2 regions of the Labrys okinawensis genome follow, and region 2 is predicted to be linked to the other one. Evidence: riboswitches for the same ligand, from Rfam matches in the RefSeq annotation. Region 2 holds a riboswitch; the other holds the start of a gene.
The links. A riboswitch is a leader RNA that binds a small molecule or an ion and turns the genes downstream of it on or off. The one in region 2 is predicted to bind thiamine pyrophosphate.

Region 1: another riboswitch for thiamine pyrophosphate. It lies ahead of thiB (thiamine ABC transporter substrate binding subunit); the one in region 2 lies ahead of thiC (phosphomethylpyrimidine synthase ThiC).

What each region holds. Positions count from the first base shown of each region.
Region 1 covers NZ_CP178864.1:2,882,838-2,893,275, forward strand. The annotation lists gene ACMDCR_RS13395 (glucose 1-dehydrogenase) at 129-881, opposite strand; gene mobB (molybdopterin-guanine dinucleotide biosynthesis protein B) at 957-1,484, opposite strand; gene ACMDCR_RS13405 (sulfurtransferase TusA family protein) at 1,484-1,753, opposite strand; gene mobA (molybdenum cofactor guanylyltransferase MobA) at 1,822-2,442, shown strand; partial or broken gene ACMDCR_RS13415 (ABC transporter transmembrane domain-containing protein) at 2,775-3,410, shown strand; gene ACMDCR_RS13420 (ABC transporter ATP-binding protein) at 3,502-4,443, shown strand; gene ACMDCR_RS13425 (HAD family hydrolase) at 4,511-5,173, shown strand; TPP riboswitch at 5,271-5,385, shown strand; gene thiB (thiamine ABC transporter substrate binding subunit) at 5,452-6,453, shown strand; gene ACMDCR_RS13435 (ABC transporter permease subunit) at 6,530-8,083, shown strand; gene ACMDCR_RS13440 (ATP-binding cassette domain-containing protein) at 8,070-8,699, shown strand; gene ade (adenine deaminase) at 8,810-10,438, shown strand, end outside.
Region 2 covers NZ_CP178864.1:907,889-918,326, forward strand. The annotation lists gene thiO (glycine oxidase ThiO) at 1-779, opposite strand, end outside; gene thiC (phosphomethylpyrimidine synthase ThiC) at 763-2,619, opposite strand; TPP riboswitch at 2,711-2,818, opposite strand; gene ACMDCR_RS04415 (YbaK/EbsC family protein) at 3,023-3,487, shown strand; gene ACMDCR_RS04420 (ABC transporter substrate-binding protein) at 3,961-5,238, shown strand; gene ACMDCR_RS04425 (DUF2000 family protein) at 5,397-5,804, opposite strand; gene ACMDCR_RS04430 (AraC family ligand binding domain-containing protein) at 5,828-6,724, shown strand; gene ACMDCR_RS04435 (aldo/keto reductase) at 6,864-7,856, opposite strand; gene ACMDCR_RS04440 (LysR family transcriptional regulator) at 7,961-8,863, shown strand; gene ACMDCR_RS04445 (VOC family protein) at 9,015-9,377, shown strand; gene ACMDCR_RS04450 (HU family DNA-binding protein) at 9,497-9,778, opposite strand; gene ACMDCR_RS04455 (methylated-DNA--[protein]-cysteine S-methyltransferase) at 10,093-10,438, shown strand, end outside.

The DNA of each region.
Region 1 (10,438 bases), 2.0 Mb from region 2:
TAGAGGTTAATTGAGTGGAGATCAAGGCGCAGCTATATCGTCTCGATCATTTCCTACTTTCACTGTTATTTCGCCGGCGCCGCTCCATCTGTCTCCGTCAATTAGGAGAGCGCGCATGGCGCTCCCGGCTAACGTCCCCCCGACACTCGCAGGATCGAGCCCGTCACATAGCTCGCCGCATCCGAGAGCAGATACATCACGGCGTCGGCAATCTCCTCCGGCCTGCCGATGCGCTGCATCGGGATCGAGGGCCTGATGCGCTCGACACGTCCGGGATCGCCGGTGCTGCGGTCATGGATCTCGGTCTCGGTCATGCCAGGCGCCACCGCGTTCACCCGCACTCCCTCCAAGGCGAGTTCCCTGGCCATGCCGATCGTCAGACCATCGACAGCGGCCTTTGAGGCGGCATACCAGACATATTCGCCGGGCGAGCCGATATCGGCGGCCACCGAGGAAATGTTGACGATGGACCCGCCGGGGCCGCCGAGCCGTGTCGATAGGCGTCTGGCCGCCTCGCGCGCGACGAGGATGGCACCGGTCACGTTAAGGTCGATCGTCTCACGAATAACCTGGGTATCGACATCAGTGAGCCGGCCCGAACGCCCGGTGATGCCGGCATTGTTGACCATGTGGGTGAGCTGCCCGAATTCGTCCGTCGCGGCGAAGAGGGCGGCGATGTCGGCTTCATCGGCCATGTCGCCTGCCAGTACCAGAGCACGAGCGCCGGCCTTGTGCACGGCGTCGGAAACCTGCCCGGCGGCTGCATGGTCGCTGCGGTAGTTGATGACGAGGTCATAGCCGACTTCGGCCGCTTTCAGACAGATGGCCGCACCGATACCCCGGCTTCCGCCGGTGACGAGAAGAAGGGGGCGTTTCGACATGGTCTGCAAATTCCTTGTATCAAATGGCGTGAATGACGTCGCGCCGTCATCGCCTTCATAACGATCGTAGCAGTATCAGGGGCGTCTCCCAGCGGCCGCGATCTCCTGGTCGATCGGTACTGCCGCTTGGATCACCCAGTCGGCGATGGCGGCGATGTCGTCGAGATCGAAACGCGGCAGCGGGAAGGGGCCTGGCGCGTCGGTGGCAATGGCGCGGACATAGGGATCGTCGGGATGGATGAAGGCCTTGTCGACGGCCACCCGATGGATCTCGATCTTGGGATGAGGATCGCGCTTGAAGCCCTCGACGATCACGAGATCGACCTGGGAGAGACGCTTGAGCAGCTCTGCCAGCAGCGGCTCGGGCGCGCCGCGCAGCTCGTGCATCAGTGCGAAGCGATGGGCCGAGGAGACCAGCACTTCATGGGCGCCAGACTCCCGATGGATGTAGGAATCCTTGCCGGGTTTATCGACGTCGAAGGCGTGATGGGCGTGCTTGATGGTGGAGACCGTCAGGCCGCGGCGGCGCAGCTCAGGAATGAGAGCCGCGATCAGGGTCGTCTTTCCGGCGCCGCTCCAGCCCGAAAGGCCCATGAGACGCATCATGGCCCCGGCGCCTTACGCAGATGATGGGAGGTGAAGCCCTCGCCCTCTATGCGGCCTTCATAGAGATCGCCGGTCTCCCGGGCGATGTTGGGAAGGTCGATGGCGGCCATCGGGTCCGTGCATTCCAGGATCAGCAATGCTCCCGGCTGCAGCTTGGCGAGTTCCTTCTGTGCACGCAGCACTGGCAGCGGGCATTTCAATCCACGCAGATCGAGGCGAAGCGCTTCATCGGACGCAAAAGGGGGGGCGGTGCCGGGCATTGCCATGGCTGTAGCCGTCTCGATGACCGCGTTCAACCTTTGTCTGCACGCCGTGACCCTGTCATGATGGCAACATGACACCGAACAACGACGCAACCATGGGCCTCATCCTCGCCGGCGGCCTGTCGAGCCGCATGGGGGGAGGCGACAAGGGCCTTTCCCGGCTCGGCGAAGCGACCATCCTCGAGCGCATCGTCGCGCGTTTGACACCGCAGGTCCAGGTGCTGTTCCTCAACGCCAATGGTGATCCCAGCCGCCTGGCGAAGCTCAGCCTGCCGATCCTGGCGGATACACTTCCTGATTTTCCCGGACCGCTCGCCGGTGTGTTGGCCGGACTCGACCACGCGGCGCAGGTGGGCTTTGCCGAGGTTGTGGTCGTGCCTTGCGATGCGCCGTTCCTCCCCGCCGATCTCGTGGCCCGGCTCCGCGCGGCGGTCGGGGGGAAGGGCGGCGCCGTCAGCGTCTCCGGCGGCAGGCGCCACCCGACAGCGGCGCTTTGGCCAGTGCATCTGCGGCAGGTCCTGAGGGTCGCGCTGGTCGAAGAGAACCAAAGGCGGGTCGAGACCTTCCTTCGGCGGCACGGTTTCGTCGAGGTGGCATGGCCCGCCGAGCCGTTCGATCCGTTCATGAATGTCAACGATCCGGACGGCATGGTGCAGGCGAGGGCACTGCTGGAGCGCTGGCCGCAGGCGTGAGCGGGGTGATCGTCTCCGACTACCATTCTTGGAACGGGCACGCGTGGTGGAGGGAAAACTGCAGTCGGAGACTGCCACTCCGAAATGCCCTTCCTGCAAGAAACTGGCCTTGCATCCCTGTGAATGCTAGAAGCGCGCGCGAGTACGGGAGTTGTTGTCATTTCCACCACCAAGACCAATATTTCGAAGCAGATCCCCATTGACGCGATCCCGCTGCTGCGGCGCCTGTTCCGGGATGAGGGCGTTCGCAATCTCAAATTCTATGCGGCCTCGATCGCGGCGGGCGCTGTGGAAGCGGCGATGGGGGGCTGCTGGCCTGGCTGATCGGACCGGTGATCCGCGCCTTGGGGGGCGATGTCAGCCTGCGCACGATTGCCGGCCTGGCGGTGGCGGCGATCGTGGTGTTTCTGGTCAGGGGCGTATCGGGCTACCTGAAGGATACGATCATGGCGAGGATCGGCAACAGCATCATCGCCAACATCCAAAGGCGCCTGTTCGACCATGTCGTGCAGCAGGACATGGCGTATTTCACGGCGCGCCATTCCAGCGAAATGGTCACCTCCAACGGCTTTGTTGCCAGTTCCGCACGCGGGGCTTCCAACCTGTTGGTGGATTTGGTCACCAATGTGCTGCAGGTCATCTCGCTCGTGGTCGTGATGTTCGTGCGCGATCCCCTGCTGGCCTTCACCGCCATGATCGTGATGCCGCCGGCGATCCTCGGGCTTCGCTATGTCACGCGCCGGGTCGGGCGCCTGGTGAGACGGCAATATCAAAGCTCCACCCAGATCACCGGCACCCTGCAGGAAACCTCCCAGGGCATCCGCGTGGTGAAGTCCTTCGGCATGGAGGACGCCATGCGCCGGCGCATGGAAGCCGGCATCCTCGAGGCGCAGACGGCGGCCAACAAGATGGCCGGCCTGGCCTACCGCGCCGATCCCATCATGGACACGATGGCCGGCGTCGCCGTGGCGGCGGTGATCGTCTATGGTGGCTGGCGCATCACGAATGGCGAACTGACGCTTGGGGGGGCTGGCCTCGTTTCTGTTCGCCTTCCTGGCCATGTACGCCCCGTCCAAGGCGCTGGCCAAGACCAATGTCGGCCTCAACGCCGCGATCGCGGGCGTCAGCATGTTCTACGAGATCATGGACACGCCCGCCGGGGAGGGGGCGGTCGAACGGGCCAAGCCGGCCTTTGTGAAGAAGGGCGGCACCGTGGTCTTCGACAGGGTGACCTTCGGCTACAAGCCGGACGAGCCGGTGCTGCGCGAGCTCTCGCTCCATGTCGAGGCTGGCAAGACGACGGCGCTGGTCGGCCAGTCCGGCGGCGGCAAGTCGACGGTGGTCAACCTGATCCTGCGCTTCTACGAGCCGCAATCGGGGGTGATCACCATCGACGGCCAGGATATCGGCAAGGTCTCGATCGGCAGCCTGCGCGAGGCGATGGCCTATGTCGGCCAGGACGTCTACCTCTTCGGAGGCACCATCCGCGAGAACATCGCCTTCGGCCATCCCGGCGCCTCGCAGGAAGCGATCGAGGCGGCGGCGAAGGCGGCCTATGCCCATGATTTCATCCAGGCCTTCGAGCGGGGCTACGATACCGAGGTGGGCGAACGCGGCCTGCAGCTCTCCGGCGGCCAGCGCGCCCGCATCGCCATCGCCCGCGCCATCCTGCGCGATGCCTCGATGATCCTGCTGGACGAAGCGACGGCGGCGCTCGATTCCGAATCCGAGCAGGCCGTGCAGAATGCGCTCGACGATCTGTGCGCCGGACGCACCGTCGTCGTCATCGCCCATCGCCTGCAGACGATCCAGGAGGCCGACAAGATCTGCGTGATCGAGGCTGGCCGCGTGGTCGAAGAGGGCACGCATGAGCAATTGCTCGCCCGCGGCGGGCGCTATGCCTATCTCCACGCCGTGCAGTTCCGCGAAGAGCTCGAACTCGCCGGTGTAGAGCAAATCTCGGTGTCACTAGCCGCAATGCGCTCTAACTTATTGCTTTGACGTATTTTCTTCATTGAACAAGCCTATTGGCTTTTTCTTGAAAACGCCTTGAAAGGTCTCCGTTTCCGTGAAGTCCGTTGCCCTGTTCGATCTTGATGGCACCCTGGTCAATGCCGACCATCTGCACTACGAGGCGTGGAAGCACATGCTCTCGCCGCATGGCATCGACCTCACGGAGGAGTCCTACCGCACCGACGTCATGGGTTCGCCCAACAGCCTGCTTCTGAAGAGCCTGCTCAAGGGCCTCGACGAGAAAGCCGGGCTCGCGCTGATCAACGATAAGGAAGCGATGTTTCGCCGCCTCTTCGTCAAGGTCGAGCCGGCCACGGGACTGACGGCTTTCCTCGACTGGCTAGGCAAGAATGGCGTGCCGGTTGGCGTTGTCACCAATGCGCCGCGGGCCAATGCCGAGCACCAGCTTCGGGGCCTCGACCTCGTGAAGCGCTTTCCGCTCGTTGTCATCGGCGCCGAGGTGGCGAGGCCCAAACCCTTCCCCGATCCCTATTTGGCGGGCCTCGAACATCTCGAAGGTCGCGCCACAACCAGCCTCGCTTTCGAGGATTCCCGCTCGGGTATCGCGGCCGGCAAGGCGGCGGGGCTCAGCGTAGTCGGTCTGACGACGGGCATGAGCGAAGCCGCCATGCTGGCCGAAGGCGTCGATCTCGCCATTCCCGACTATGAGGATCCCCGCCTTCTGCCCTTCGCGGCGCAGCGTCTCGGCCTCGCCTGATAGCGAGAGCGCGGACATCTTGTCCGCCCCTTCGATCCCCGTCCCACGAGCCGGCAAAGAATTGCCTTTCCCTCCCCCTGCGAACGCGCTAACACCAGATTGTCTCATGGGGTGCCTGCAAGGGCTGAGAGGCGGGAAGCACGGTGCTTTTAGGCCAACCCATCGAACCTGATCCGGATCGTACCGGCGGAGGGATGAGCCTTGAAGCAGCATGCTTCCACTGCCCTTTCTTCATTCTCGCTGTCCGTCTCGATCACCTATCGATTTGGAGGACGCTCATGCTGAAGAAACTCCTGGCTGCCATCGCTCTGGCAGCGCTCGCCACCGCGGCACACGCACAGGATAAGCCGGCTCTCACCGTCTACACCTATGAAAGCTTCTCGGGCGAATACGGCCCCGGCAAGCAGTTGCAGACCGCCTTCGAGGCCAAATGTGGCTGCACGATCAATTACGTGACCGCCGATGACGGCGGCGCGCTCTTCGCCAAGCTCAAGCTGGAGGGCACTTCCACCAAGGCGGATGTCGTCGTCGGCCTCGACGACAATCTGATGGGGGAGGCGGAAAAGTCGGGCCTGTTCGTGCCGCATGGTTTGGCCACCGATGGCCTTTCCTTGCCGGAGCCCTGGGCCGACAAGACCTTCGTGCCCTTCGATTGGGGCTATTTCGCCTTCGTCTATGATGGCGACAAACTGAAGAATCCGCCGGCCAGCCTGAAGGAGCTCGTCGAGAACAAGGACGGCCCGAAAGTGGTGATCGAGGATCCGCGCACCTCGACGCCGGGCCTCGGGCTGCTCGCCTGGATGAAGGCTGTCTATGGCGACAAGGCGGCCGACGCCTGGAAGCAGCTCAAGCCCCGCATCGTCACCGTCACGCCGGGCTGGTCGGAAGCCTATGGCCTCTTCCTCAAGGGTGAGGCGGACATGGTGCTTTCCTACTCCACCTCGCCCTCCTATCACATCGAGGTCGAGAAGAAGACGAACTACCATGCCGCCATGTTCCCGGAAGGGCATCAGGTGCAGGTGGAGGTCGCGGGCCTGGTAGCGAGCTCCAGGCAGCAGGATCTCGGCCGCCAGTTCCTGAGCTTCCTGCTGTCGAACGAAGGCCAGGCCGTGCTGCCCGAGACCAACTGGATGTTTCCCGCCAAGACCCCAGCCGCGGGCCTACCTGATAGCTTCAAGGCCGTGCCGGTTCCCGCCAAGGCACTGATGTCGGACCCCGCCAAGCTCGCCGAGAACCGCAAGGCGTGGATCGACGAATGGCTGGCTGCCATGGCGAAGTGAGGGGTTGATGTACGGCAGGTCAACTTATGTGCGCTGGTGTTGCCCCCCGTTCTGCAGCGTCACACCACAAACCTGAATGTCCGGTCTCTCCCTTCTCGCTGCCCTGGCTGCTCTTGTCCTTGCCTCCCTCGCCAGCCTCTTTCTCGCGGCAGGCGGCGAACCGTGGCAGGGCAATGCTGCCTATCTCGTCTCGATCGCCAGCTTCACGCTCTACCAGGCGCTGCTCTCGACGCTGTTCTCCCTGATCTTCGGCGCGCTGGTGGCTCTGGCTCTGGCGCGGCGGCATTTCCCAGGGCGGCGCCTGCTGCTGGCACTCTTCGGCGTAGCCACCGCCTTGCCTTCGATTGTCGCCGTCTTTGCCTTTGCGGGCATCTTCGGCCGTGTCGGCATCGTCAACGCCGTCCTCGGCGCCATCGGCCTGCCCGGCCTCGCCATCTATGGTCTCACCGGCATCCTGCTAGTCCACGTTTTCTTCAACGGCGCCTTCGCAGCCCGTGTCTTCCTGGCCGCGCTGGAGGCAGTACCGGGCGAGCATTGGCGCCTGGCGTCTTCCCTCGGCCTGCCCTCGGGCGCCGTATTCCGCCTGATCGACTGGCCAGTGCTGCGGCGCGACATGGCGGCACTCGGCCTCCTGATCTTCATCGCCTGCGCCACCAGCTTCGCCATCCCGCTCACCCTCGGCGGCGGCCCAGGCAGTGCGACCTTCGAGGTGGCGATCTACCAGGCCATCCATTCCGACGCCGATTTCGCCCGTGCGGCCGTGCTCGCCCTGCTCCAGATTGGCGCGATGGTGGTGCTTGTGGTGCTCGCAGCCCCCCTGCTGGTCTCGACGCCGGAGGTCGCCGCGCTGGGCCGCCGCATCGAGCGGCCGGACCGGCGGGGGATGGCGCTCCACCTCATGGACGCTGCCGTGCTCGTCATCGCGCTTCTTCTCATCGTGCCACCCTTGCTGGCCGTGATCTGGGCCGGAAGGTCATTGCTGGCCGGATTGGACCCGCAGGTGCCGCGAGCCCTCGGCACCAGCCTCGCCGTCGCGATCGCAGCCGCCACGCTCGCTCTCGGTGCAGCGCTGCTGCTCTCGCGCTCTCGCGCCACCCTCGGTGCTTCCGGTTGGGCCCGGACCGCGCGGCTGATGGCCTCGGCTCCACTGCTGGCCCTGGCAATTCCGCCTCTCGCCTTTGCTGCCGGCCTCTATGTCATCGCCCGGGCTTTCGGTGCGGCCGATCTGATCGCAACGCCGGCCCTGATCCTGGTCAATGCCATGATGGCGCTGCCCTTCGTGCACCGCCTTGTCGATCCGCCCATGGCGCTCGCCCAGGACCGCTATGGACGCCTCGCCGAAAGCTTCGGCATGACCGGCTGGACCAGGCTGCGCCTGATCGAGTGGCCGCTGCTGGCGCCCTCGGCCACCGCGGCCTTCGCCTTCGCCATGGCGCTGTCGCTTGGTGACCTCGGTGTGGTCGCCTTGTTCGGTTCGGAGGGGCTGGTGACCTTGCCTTCGCTGCTCTACGCCAAGCTCGGCTCCTACCGCATCGAGGAGGCCGATGGCATTGCTGCCCTGCTGGCCGGGCTGGTGCTGGTGCTCTTTCTGGTGGCCGACAGGCTGGGAGGCCGGCATGCTCGTCGCTGACAAGCTTACCATCGTCATCGATGATTGGACGGGTGTCTACGACCTCTCTGTCCCAGGCGGCAGCATGGCGGCGATGGTCGGTCCTTCTGGTGGTGGCAAATCGACCCTGCTCCACGCCATTGCCGGCTTCGAGAGGCCGTCGAGCGGCAGCCTCAGCTTCGAGGGGCTAGACCTCCTGCCGGTGAAACCTTCGCAGCGGCCGGTCGCTATCGTCTTCCAGGATCACAATCTCCTGCCCAATCTCACGGCGCTGCAGAATGCCGGCCTCGCCCTGTCGCCGTCGCTAAGGCTGTCTGCGGCCGACAGGGGCGCCATTTCCGCCATGCTCGATCATGTCGGCCTCGCTGGGCTGGAGAAGCGCCTGCCTTCCGAGCTCTCGGGTGGGCAGCGCCAGCGCGTCGCACTGGCCCGCGCCATGCTGACCACGCGCCCGCTGCTGCTGCTGGACGAGCCGCTCACCGGCCTTGACCCGGCCATGCGCGCCGGCATGATCGACCTCATAGATACACTGCGGCGCGAGAAGGGGCTGACGGTGCTGATGACCACCCATACGCCCGAAGATATCGAGGGACGGGCGGATCAGATCCTGACCGTGGCGGACGGGCGGATCGTGTAGGTCATTCCGAGCGTATCGCTTGTGAGGATACGCGCGGGATCACGGTCGCTGTTGCGCTGCACACGCCAAGGTCTAAGCTTCCTTCTTTGCGTAGAGAGGGAATCGCCCGCATGGACGCCAGCGCGCTTGCCAGACTGATCGCCCAGGGGCGAGGTGCCGAGCCGGCGGATCTCGTGATCAAGAATGTGCGGCTTCTCGATCTCGTGAGCGGCGATCTCACGCAGACCGACATCGCTATCGGCGGCGACCGTATCATCGGTACCTATGCAAGCTATACCGGCCGGCACGAGATCGACGCGCGCGGACTGATCGCGGTGCCCGGCTTCATCGACACCCATCTCCATGTCGAGTCTTCGCTGGTAACGCCGGCCGAATATGATCGCTGCGTGCTGCGCCATGGCGTAACCACGGCGATCTGTGACCCGCATGAGATCGCCAACGTCGTCGGCGCGGATGGCATACGCTTCTTCCTGGAATCGGCGGGCCACACCGCCCTCGACCTGCGTGTGCAACTGTCGAGCTGCGTGCCCGCCACCCATCTGGAGACGTCCGGCGCGCGGCTCGGCGCCGAGGACCTCCTGCCCTTTGCCGGTCATGACAAGGTGATCGGCCTCGCCGAGTTCATGAATTTTCCGGGTGTGATCAATGCCGATCCCGACTGCCTGGCCAAGCTGATCGCCTTTCAGGACCGCCACATCGACGGCCATGCCCCGCTTCTGCGCGGCACTGATCTCAACGCCTATCTCACTGCCGGCATCCGCACGGACCATGAGACCACCACGGCGGAAGAAGGGCGCGAGAAGCTCGCCAAGGGCATGACGCTGCTGATCCGCGAGGGCTCGGTCTCCAAGGATCTGCATGCCCTGGCCGAATTGATCACGCTCAAGAATTCGCCCTATCTCGCTTTCTGCACCGATGACCGCAACCCCCTCGATATCGCCGAGGAGGGACATCTTGACTTCATGATCCGCACCGCCATCGGCCTCGGCGCCGAGCCGCTGGCGGCCTATCGCACCGCGACGATCTCCGCCGCCATGGCGTTCGGGCTGCGAGACCGTGGTGTGATCGGGCCGGGCAGGCGGGCCGACATCGTGCTGCTCGAGGATCTCGAACTTTGCGCCGTGCGCCATGTGATCAGCGCCGGCCGCCTCGTAGAGGACGGGCTCTTCGAGGGACGCCCTCGCGTGCAGCCGGTCGGTCTCGATTCGATGAAGGCGCGGCATGTCACGGCATCGGATTTCGAGGCAGCCGCCCCGGGGCCGACGGGCCCCGTGATGGGCGTGATGCCGGGCAAGATCATCACGCAGCATCTGCGCCTCAGCCTGCCTTATGCCGATGGCCGGCGCGGGATCGATCTCGGCCAGGACGTGGTCAAGGTCGCGGTGGTCGAGCGCCATGGCGTGAATGGCAATATCGGCCGCGGCTTCGTCAAGGGCTTCGGCCTGAGGCAAGGCGCAATTGCCTCCTCCGTCGGGCATGACTCGCATAATATCTGCGTGGTCGGCGCCGATGACGCCGACATGGCACTCGCCGTCAACCGCCTCGGCGAGATTGGCGGCGGCTTCGTGGTGGTGCGCGACGGCGCCGTGCTGGCGGAGCTGGCGCTACCGGTGGCCGGGTTGATGAGCACGCTGCCCTTCGAAGCGGTGCGGGACCGCCTGATGCCTCTTAGAGCCGCGGCGAAATCGCTCGGCGTCACCCTGGCTGAGCCCTTCCTGCAGGTCGCCTTCCTGCCGCTG
Region 2 (10,438 bases):
TTGAGCAGTTCCATGGCCGAGCGCACCGTCGGCGGCCCCGGATGCTCGCTCTCGATCATGGTGGCGCCGATCATGAAATGGGCACCGGCGCGGGGCACGATATAGAGCGGGAAGCGCGGATGCAGGAAGCGCACCGGCCGCGACAGCGTCACGCCGGGCGCCCTGACGATCACCATCTCGCCGCGCACGCCTCGCAGACCGGGCAAGGTCTCACGGGCCGCGAAGCCCCGGCAGTCGAGCACGGTATCGGCCACGAGCGCTTGCGGATCGGCCTCGACGCTGAAGCGAAGGACGACGCCGAGATCCTCCAGCGCACCGGCCAAAGCTGCCAGAGCGCGGCGCGGGTCGAGATGGGCCTCGCGTGGAAAGAACAGGCCCCGCTGGAAGCGGCCGGCGAGATCGGGTTCAAGCCCGGCAATGCCGAGGGCATCGACCGCGACATGCGCCTGGGTGCGACGGGCAAAGCGGGCAATCTCGCTCTCGTCGCGGGGCGGGGCCACCACCAGCGTACCGCGCTGGACCGTGTCGGGGAAATGACGAGGCCACCATTCGAGCGCGAGCTGGCCACGTTCCATCACGGCGGGCTCGGCGCTCTCGCGCTCGCACCAGGGCGCCAGCATGCCGCCGGCGAGCCAGGAGCAGGCGCGTGCGCCGAGGATGGGCGCGCGCTCCAGCACCTCGACTTCGGCGCCCCGCATAGCACATTCCAGCGCCGCGACGAGGCCGGCGACGCCGGCCCCGACCACGGCGATGTGCTCGCGCTTACCCGGCCGGAACATAGAGCGCTCCGCCCTGTTCGAGGAACTCGCGCGACTTGGCCGCCATGCCTTCGGCTGCTGCCTTCTCCATGGCCAGCGCCTCCATGTCGCGCACCTCTTGACGAAGATCCTGCGTGATCTTCATCGAGCAGAATTTCGGCCCGCACATCGAGCAGAAATGAGCGACCTTGTGCACGTCCTTCGGCAGGGTCTCGTCATGGAAGGCGCGTGCCGTATCCGGATCGAGCGAGAGGTTGAACTGATCCTCCCAGCGGAAATCGAAGCGCGCCTGCGAGAGCGCATCGTCGCGGATGCGGGCGGCCGGATGGCCCTTGGCGAGATCGGCGGCATGGGCAGCGATGCGGTAGGTGATGACGCCGGTCTTCACATCGTCGCGGTTGGGCAGGCCGAGATGCTCTTTCGGCGTGACATAGCAGAGCATCGCCGTGCCGAACCAGCCGATCATCGCCGCGCCGATGCCGGAGGTGATATGGTCGTAGCCCGGTGCGATATCTGTGGTGAGCGGCCCGAGCGTATAGAAGGGCGCCTCGCCGCAGGCGGCGAGCTGCTTGTCCATGTTCTGCTTGATCTTGTGCATGGGCACATGTCCAGGCCCCTCGATCATCACCTGGCACCCCTTGTCCCAGGCGATCTTCGTGAGCTCTCCCAGGGTTTCAAGCTCGGCGAACTGGGCGGCATCGTTGGCATCGGCGATCGAGCCGGGGCGCAGGCCGTCGCCGAGCGAGAAGGAGACGTCGTAGCGGCGCATGATGTCGCAGATGTCGGCGAAATGCTCATAGAGGAAGTTCTCGCGATGGCCGGCCAGGCACCAGCGCGCCATGATCGAGCCGCCGCGCGAGACGATGCCGGTGACGCGCCGGGCCGTCAGCGGCACATGGGCGAGGCGCACGCCGGCATGAATGGTGAAATAGTCGATGCCCTGCTCGGCCTGCTCGATCAGCGTGTCCTTGAACACCTCCCAGTCGAGCTTGAGCGGATCGCCGTCCACCTTCTCCAGCGCCTGGTAGATCGGCACGGTTCCGATCGGCACGGGAGAGTTCCGGATGATCCATGAGCGGATATTGTGGATGTTGCGCCCGGTGGAAAGGTCCATCACCGTGTCCGCACCCCAGCGCGTGGCCCAGACAAGCTTCTCCACCTCCTCGGCGGCGCCGGAGGTCACGGCGGAATTGCCGATATTGGCGTTGACCTTCACCAGGAAATTGCGGCCGATGACCATCGGCTCAAGCTCGGCATGATTGATGTTGGCGGGCAGGATGGCCCGTCCCAGCGCGATCTCGTCGCGCACGAATTCGGGCGTGACGAAGTCGGGAATCGCGGCGCCGAAATCCTCACCGTCGGCTCTCCGCCCTGCAGCGCCCTCCAGCGCCCTTTCGCGGGCGAGGTTTTCGCGGAAGGCGGCATAGACCATCTCTTCCGTGATCAGGCCGGCGCGTGCGAACTCGTATTGGGTGACGCGCTGGCCGTCAGCGCCGCGGCGCAGAACGCGTTCGGCCGGGCAAGGCTGCACCAGGCGTTCGGCCGAGACATGGCCATTGTCCTCGGGCTTGACGGCGCGGCCCTCGATGGCGGCAAAGCCACGGGCGGCGATCCAGGCGTCGCGCACGGCGGGCAGGCCCTGCTGCAGGTCGATGGCCGCGCCATCATCCGTATAGGGGCCGGAGGGGTCGTACACGCGCACGGGCTCGAGCGCGGGATCGCCGAGGCAGATTTCGCGGTAGGGCACGCGCATCCCGGGATGCGAGGCGGGCGCGGCATAGACCTTGCGCGAACCTTGGATCGGCCCGGTGGTGACGCTTTGCGGCGCAGCTGTTTTGTCTTTGGGGGCTTGGTAGTTCATGGATCTCCTCCTCGAAGCGAGTGTTGGAGATCCGGGGCGACGATTGTCTGGGCGGACCCTGGTATTGCAACCTGGTCCTTGGGCCTGATGCCAGGCCCGCAGTTCCCGTCCCTTCGCCGGCATGACCCGGATCAGGTTCGAAGAGTTCGGCTCTGGGCCATCTCAGCCCCGCTTGCGCGGGACACCCCTCGGAACGGTTGTCAGCCTAGACCCGGAATCGCCTGGCGTCCAGAGGGGGATGAGATGCGAGATTGGAGGGTCGATCACCGATCGACATTTCCCCCTTCCTGCGAACACAACGTTTCCAAGATTGTCGATCGGTGATCGACCTCCGATCCTCACTCCGTCTTGGAAGGGCGGCCCTTCTTGGCTACCTTGTTCCGCCCATCGCGTGAGTCCTCCCATGCCCCATTCCGTCGATCGTGTCCGGCAGGCCCTGCTGTCGGCTGGCCATCCCGATACCATCACAGAGTTTGCAGAGGGCACGCATACGGTGGCGGAGGCGGCGGCTTCGGTGGGATGCACAGAGGCCGAGATCGCCAAGTCGATCATTTTCCGCAGCGGCGAGACCCCCGTCCTGGTGGTTGCCTCCGGCGTCAACCGCATCGACCGCGCCAAGGTGGGGACGGCGCTCGGGCGCAAGATCGAACGCGCCGATCCCGCCTGGGTGGAACAGGTCACCGGGTTTGCCGTCGGCGGGGTGGCGCCTGTCGGCCATCTGGCGCCCGCATTGATCCTGATCGATGAGGATTTGATGGTGCTCGATCCGATCTGGGCCGCGGCGGGCTCGCCCACCCATGCCTTCCGCACCTCCCCGGTCGAATTGGTGCGCGTGACCGGCGGCACCGTGGCGCATGTCAAGGCATAGAGGAACCGGTTGACGTAAACTGCCTGAATCCCTCCTGCTCGCGGTAGCGCCTCGGGAGCCATCTGCCTTCATGGTTGCTAATGATGGCGCTTGAGAGCCGCGCTTGACCAAAGTCCTTGACGGGCCGGGGCGTCGCATATCAAACTCTGCCAAAATGTCGCGAAAACGCGCAAGCGCTCCGATTGGGAGCGCCCCTTCTACCGACATCGACTGGCCGACTGCGGGGCCTTGCCTTTATGGCCTCTGCGCTGGAATGCCCGACTTCGTAGTATGGTAGTGTCCCACATTTAACGGTCAGGCCGGAGCACCCGGCCGGTGGTCGTGGGCATAACGAGGGGTCAAATCTCGATGCGCTGAGAATTCAATCAAGATTCCTACGTCCTACCAGGCATATCGGCCACAGAAGCCGGACGCCGGTAAGGCAATGCCAGAGCTAACCCTACTCTGCACCAGAATATATAGAGGAAACGCTGATGAACAAATCCAAGGTCTACGGCGCCGCTGTGGGTGCTGTCATGGCTCTCGCCGCAGGCATAGTCGCCGCTCAAGCTGACGGCATTTGCAAGAATACCGTGCGCGTGCTGGCTCAGCCTCAAGACAGTCTCGCTCTCAACGAGAAAAACAAGGATGAATTCGAGAAGCTGAGCGGCGCCAGCTTCCAGATCGACTATCTCAACGAGAACGACCGGCGCGCAAAGTCCCGCGCGGATGCTTCCACCATCGGCAAATACAACGTCTATTATATCGATGAGGCGAACGTCGCGCTCTTTGCGTCCTCGAAGTGGATCTATCCGGTCCTTGACTACTATCCCAAGGAGTATGATTTCGCCGATTTCGATCCCGGCCGCCAGAAGGTCGCGACCTTCGATGGCAAGCCCTATTTTGCGCCGGTCACCGGCGGCGGCGACCTCATGGTCTACCGCAAGGACCTGTTGGACAAGGCCGGCTTGAAGCCACCCACGACGCTCGATGACCTGATCGCCGATGTAAAGAAGCTGCACGATCCCGATCACGGCGTCTATGGCATCGCCCTGCGCGGACAGCGCGGTTCGGGTGCCAATGTCTGGCGCTGGATGCCCTATTTCAAAGGTTTCGGCGGGCAATGGTTCGACGGCGACAAGCCGACCTTCGATTCCGATGCCGGCGTGAAGGCCACACAGACCTATCTCGATCTGTTCAAATATTCCGCTCCCGGCACCAAGACGGGCAGCTGGGATGAATCGACCGGCGCCTTCCTTTCCGGCCAGGTGGCGCTGCTGATCGAATCGAGCCCGCTCGGCGCCCTCGCCCTCGATCCCAAGGTCTCCAAGGTGACGGACAAGGTCGGTTTTGCCGCCCCGCCTTCGCCACTGACCGGCGGCGGCTATGCCCACGGCCTTGCCATCGGCGTGAAGGGCAACAAGGACGATGATGCGCGCAAATGCGCCGGTCTTTTCATCGCCTGGGCGACCTCGAAGGAGAATGAGCAGCGCAATCTCGACGCCGGCAATTTCGGCGGCCTCAATCGCACCAGCGTGCTGACCAGCCCGGCATTCAACCAGAAATTCAGTGCCGACCTTTCCAAGGCGCTCTCGGACACCGCCAAGGTCACCGCCGTGAACTTTTGGCAGGACGCCGACTGGCCGGCCCTGGGCGACCGCTGGGGCATCGAACTCGAAGAACTGATCGCCGGCACCCGGACGGATGTGAAGGGCAGCCTGGATGAGCTCAACGACTATGCCAAGGAATTGGTAGCGAAGAAAAAGAAATAATGGAGCTGGCTAAATAATTAAAGGAGTGGCCGCCTTTCTGACGAGGGGAGGTGGCTCATTGTAGGCATAGGCACTGGTCTAAAGGGTGCAACGCGAGCCTCCACCACGAAGCTGGGGAAGGCTTTGCGTCGCGCTCTTCGATATATCTTCTCACTCCCCTACGGATGCATCCTCGCGCCCTTGGTGATCTTGTCGACGAGTTTCTTGTCCGTCCGCAGCGCAATCCCCACCACCCTGGCGTCCTCGGGCGCATGTTCGGCGAAGACCGCGCGGTTGGCAGCGTCGTGGCCTGTTGCGAACATCTCCTCGATATAGAGCGAGGTGCGCACGCCGCGCTCCAGCGAGCGGCGATGGATCGTCGCCATGGTTGCGGCGTCAGCGGCGAGCACGATGGCGGGTTGGGCCGACAGGGCGTTGTAGAAATGGCCGGCGCGGTCGCGATAGGGCTCGCCGATGATCTCGGGAGCCCCGGCGACGACGCCGCTGGTGAGGAAGGCGGTGACGTTGAGCGCCTGCCAGGGGGCAAGATCGTCTCGCAATACGATTGTAAATTTAGTATCGAACATGGATGGTTACTTTCGAGGCTCCAATGCCGTCGGGCGATAGGCCGCATGCTTTAGAGCGGCAGGCCTTCCACGGTCTTGAACGTTTGTGTGAGAGCGCCGAGAGCATTCGTACCGCGCCCGCTCTGCCCGGCATCGAACGTATCGAGGCGTATTTCCAGGGCAGGGTCTTCGAGTTGCACCGGCACGACACCTATGCCGTGGGCGTCACCCTGGGCGGGGTGCAAACATTCCAGTATCGCGGCGCCTCGCGCGTCAGCCTGCCCGGCCAGGTCATCGTGCTGCATCCCGACGAGGTGCATGACGGCGGCGCTGGCACCGAGGCTGGCCTGCACTACCGCATGATCTATCTCGAACCATCCTTGCTGTTGCGCGGCCTCGGCGAGGGCGGAGCGGGCCTGCCCTTCGTGCACCAGCCGGTCTTCGACGATCCTGAATTGCGCGACGAGATCCTGTCCCTTCTTGGACCTCTCGATCAAGGGCTTGAGGATCTCGCGGCCGACGATCTTGTCGCCCGCATCGCGAGGGGGCTCGCCCGTCACGCCGGCCAGCCCCTCAAACCGCTGGGGCCGCTCGCTCTGCGGCAGGTCGAGCGGGCGCGCGATTACCTGGAAGCCCATGCTTTGGAGGCGGTGCGCTCCGAGGAGCTGGAGGATGTCGCCGGGCTCGACCGCTTCACGCTCTACCGCCATTTCCGCAGGGCCTTCGCCACCAGCCCGCATCGCTTCCTGCTGATGCGCCGTCTCGGCCAGGCCCGTACCATGATCGAGGCCGGCGAACCCCTGGCGGAAATCGCCGCGGCCACCGGCTTTGCCGACCAGAGCCACCTGACCCGCCACTTCAAGAAGGCCTTCGGCCTCACGCCCGGGCGCTGGGCCGACTTGACTGCAGGGAGTGCGGACGTCCCTCCGACACTCAAGTGAGTGTCGGACGATCCGCTCTTGAAGCAAAGGTCACGCAAGCAAGCGCGATGCTGCTGTTGACAATCGCATCGCGCTTACTTGTATCGCAACCGTTTCAGGAGCAGACGAGACGTCCGCGCTCCCAGGGGCGTCCTCCCCGTCAGTGCTCGCTGTCGAGATGGGCCATCTGCGCGGCGGCATAGCGCGTGCCGGCGGCGGCGTCCTTCGGCACGGCGGCCTCGATGGCGGCAAGATCATCCCGTGTCAATGTCACGTCGAGGGCGCCCAGAGCCTCGGCGAGGCGGTCGCGGCGACGGGCGCCGACGAGCGGCACGATGTCTTCGCCCTGCGCAGCCACCCAGGCGATGGCGATCTGCGCCACGCTCACCTTCCTCGCGTCTGCAACCTTGCGAAGCGCCTCGACCAGAGCGAGGTTCTGGTCGACGTTTCCGGTCTGGAAGCGAGGGCTGAAGGCGCGGAAATCGCCTTGCCCGGCGCTGTCCTTCTGCCAGTGGCCGCTGATCAGCCCGCGCGAGAGCACGCCATAGGCGGTGATGCCGATGCCGAGCTCGCGGCAGGTGGCGAGAATGCCGTCCTCGATGCCGCGCGAGATCAGCGAGTATTCGATCTGCAGGTCGACGATTGGATGCACCGCGGCGGCGCGGCGGATGGTTGCGCTGCCGACCTCCGAGAGGCCGATATGCCGGACATAGCCCGCCTTCACCATGTCGGCGATGGCGCCCACCGTATCCTCGATCGGTACGTTGGCATCGAGACGGGCCGGACGGTAGATGTCGATATGATCGACGCCGAGGCGCTGCAGCGTATAGGCGAGGAAGTTCTTCACCGCGGCAGGACGGCCATCGAAACCGGTCCAGCCGCCCGCGGGATCGCGTAGGCCGCCGAATTTGACCGAGAGGACTACCTTGTCGCGGGGAACCCCCTTCAGTGCTTCGCCGATCAGCATCTCGTTATGGCCCATGCCATAGAAATCGCCGGTGTCGAGCAGGTTGATGCCGGCATCGAGGGCGGCGTGGATGGTGGCGATGCTCTCTGCCCGTTCCGAGGGGCCGTACATGCCTGACATGCCCATGCAGCCGAGGCCGAGGGCGGAGGAAAGCGGGCCGGTCTTGCCCAGTTGACGCATCTGCATGGCGAAACTCCCAAGATGTTTGGATCCAGTGAAAGGATTATGCCGCAGACTGTTCCGTGCGATAATCCGATGGAGTTTGCACAAGCTGTACGGAAATCCGCACAATGCCCGATATGGACCTCGCCGATCTCGACGCCTTCGCGGCTGTTGCCCTGGCGCGCAGCTTTCGCGGCGCGGCAATGAAGCGGGGGACCTCGGCCTCGGCCCTCAGCGAGGCCCTGCGCCGGCTGGAGGCGCGGCTTGGCGTGCGCCTGCTCAACCGCACGACGCGTAGCGTCACGCCCACCGAGGCCGGCCAGCGCCTGCTCGAAAGGCTGGCTCCGGCGCTCGGCGAGGTGGCGGCGGCGCTCGATGCCGTCAACGATTTCCGCGACACGCCGATGGGCACGCTCCGACTCAACGTGCCCACCATCGTGGCGCGGGCGGTGCTGCCGCGCATGCTCGGCGAGTTCATGCGTCGCCACCCCGGCATCACGCTGGAGATCGTCGGCCATGACAGCTTCATCGACGTGTTCGCGGCCGGTTTCGACGCCGGCATCCGTTACGACGAGAGCCTGGAGCGCGATATGATCCGCGTGCCGCTTGGTCCGCGCACCCAGCGCTTCGTCACCGCCGCCTCGCCCGCCTATCTCGCCCAGCATGGCCGTCCCGCCCATCCCGACGACCTCCTGCGCCACGCCTGCATCCGCCACCGCTTCGACAGCGGCAACACGCCCCGCTGGGAATACGAGCGCGAGGGAGAAAGCGTGACGATCACGCCCGCCGGCCCGTTGGTGGCGACGGCCATGGAAATGCAGGTGCAGGCTGCCATCGAGGGGCTCGGCATCATTCGCAGCTTCGAGGAATTCCTGGCGCCGGCGCTTGCCAGTGGCGTTCTCGAGCGCATCCTGCCGGAATGGGAGGAGGCATTCTCCGGCCCCTATCTCTACTATTCCAGCCGCCGCCACATGCCCGCACCCCTGCGCGCCTTCGTGGATTTCCTCAAGGGGCCGCAGGGGCGGTGGTAGATCGCGCCAGCTCCGCATAAGCTCTCCAAGAAATATTAGAGCGCTTTACTTTCAAATGGAATCACCAAGAATCGCAAAATGCTTTTGGTACCAACAAGTTAATTTCGTAATCCGCTCTTGCCTGAACGCATTTTGCTCTAGGGAGAACGCCATGGCGGTTCGGCTTCAGCACATCAACATCCGCACCAGCGATCTGCAGGGCACCATCGATTTCTATACGAAGGTCATTGGCCTGGAGCAGGGTGAGCGGCCCGACTTCGATTTTGCGGGAGCCTGGCTCTATGACGGCCTGCAGCCGGCGGTGCATTTGAGGGAAGTGGCGGAGGGCTCGGCGCGGGTGGGCAACACGGTCGATCACTTCGCCTTCCAGGTCGATTCACTTGATGACGCGGTGGCCCATCTCGACCGGCTGGGAGTGCGCTATCGCGGGCCCGATTGCCTGCCCGGCACGGCCGTCCGGCAATGTTTCCTGCAGGATCCGAACGGCGTGATCGTGGAACTGCAGGGCCCCTGACGGGGGCCGCCTGGCGAGGCATTGGCACAGGCAGACATGGCCTTCCCCGCCTATAGGCCAAAAAAAAGGGACGGAGCCATGGCGCCATCCCTTCTCGAAAAGTCTTGATGACCGGGGAATTAGCCGTTCACGGCGTCCTTGAGTGCCTTGGCGGGCTGGAACACGACCTTCTTCGAAGCGGCGATCTTCATCGGAGCGCCGGTCGAGGGATTGCGGCCATCGCGCTCCGGCTTGGCCTGCACCTTGAACTTGCCGAAGCCGTTGAGGGAGACTTCCTCGCCCTTCACAGCCGCTTCGGCGATGCCCTTCAGAACGTCTTCGACGGCTGCCTTAGCGGCAGTCTTGGTCAGGCCATGAGCGGCGGCAATACGGTCGGCAAGATCGATGGTGCTGACGGTCATGATGTTATCCTTTCTATGATTCGTCCGGTCGCCTTATCGCACGGAGGATAGGTATCGCCAACGCATCTACAGGGAGAAGTCACCGAAAAACGCCGTTTTTCAGGTGATAATTGTGCCTTCGCGGGAGCTGGCGGCGATTGGGAGCGGGTCAAGAACCGTTTGGGCCAATTCGCGGGGTATAAGCGAGCGGGGCCGAAAAGGTTCCGGTTCGGGTGATTCCCGGTCTATGATGATGGAACTGGGCACAGAAATCGGGTGGCGGCATAGGCCTGCCCGTGCTGATGTGCCGATCCCCATTATGGTGAGGAGAGGCAGTGACGACTTCCATTCACTTCGCTCTTTTTGAAACCGAGATCGGCGCCTGCGCCCTGGCCTGGGGAGGAAAGGGGCTTGTCAGCGTGCAGTTGCCTTCGGCCGATGGCCACGCCCTCAGGGCTCGCATGAAACGGCTGCTACCCGGCGCCGTCGAAGCGGAGCCGCCGCCGGAGGTGACGAAGGCCATTGCCGGCATCCAGGCTCTGCTGGCTGGCGAGCCTGTCGATCTCCGCTGGATCGAGCTCGACACCGACCATGTCCCAGACTTCAACCGCCAAGTCTATGCGATTGCCCGCGCCATTCCGCGCGGCTCGACCATGACCTATGGCGAGATCGCCAAAAAGC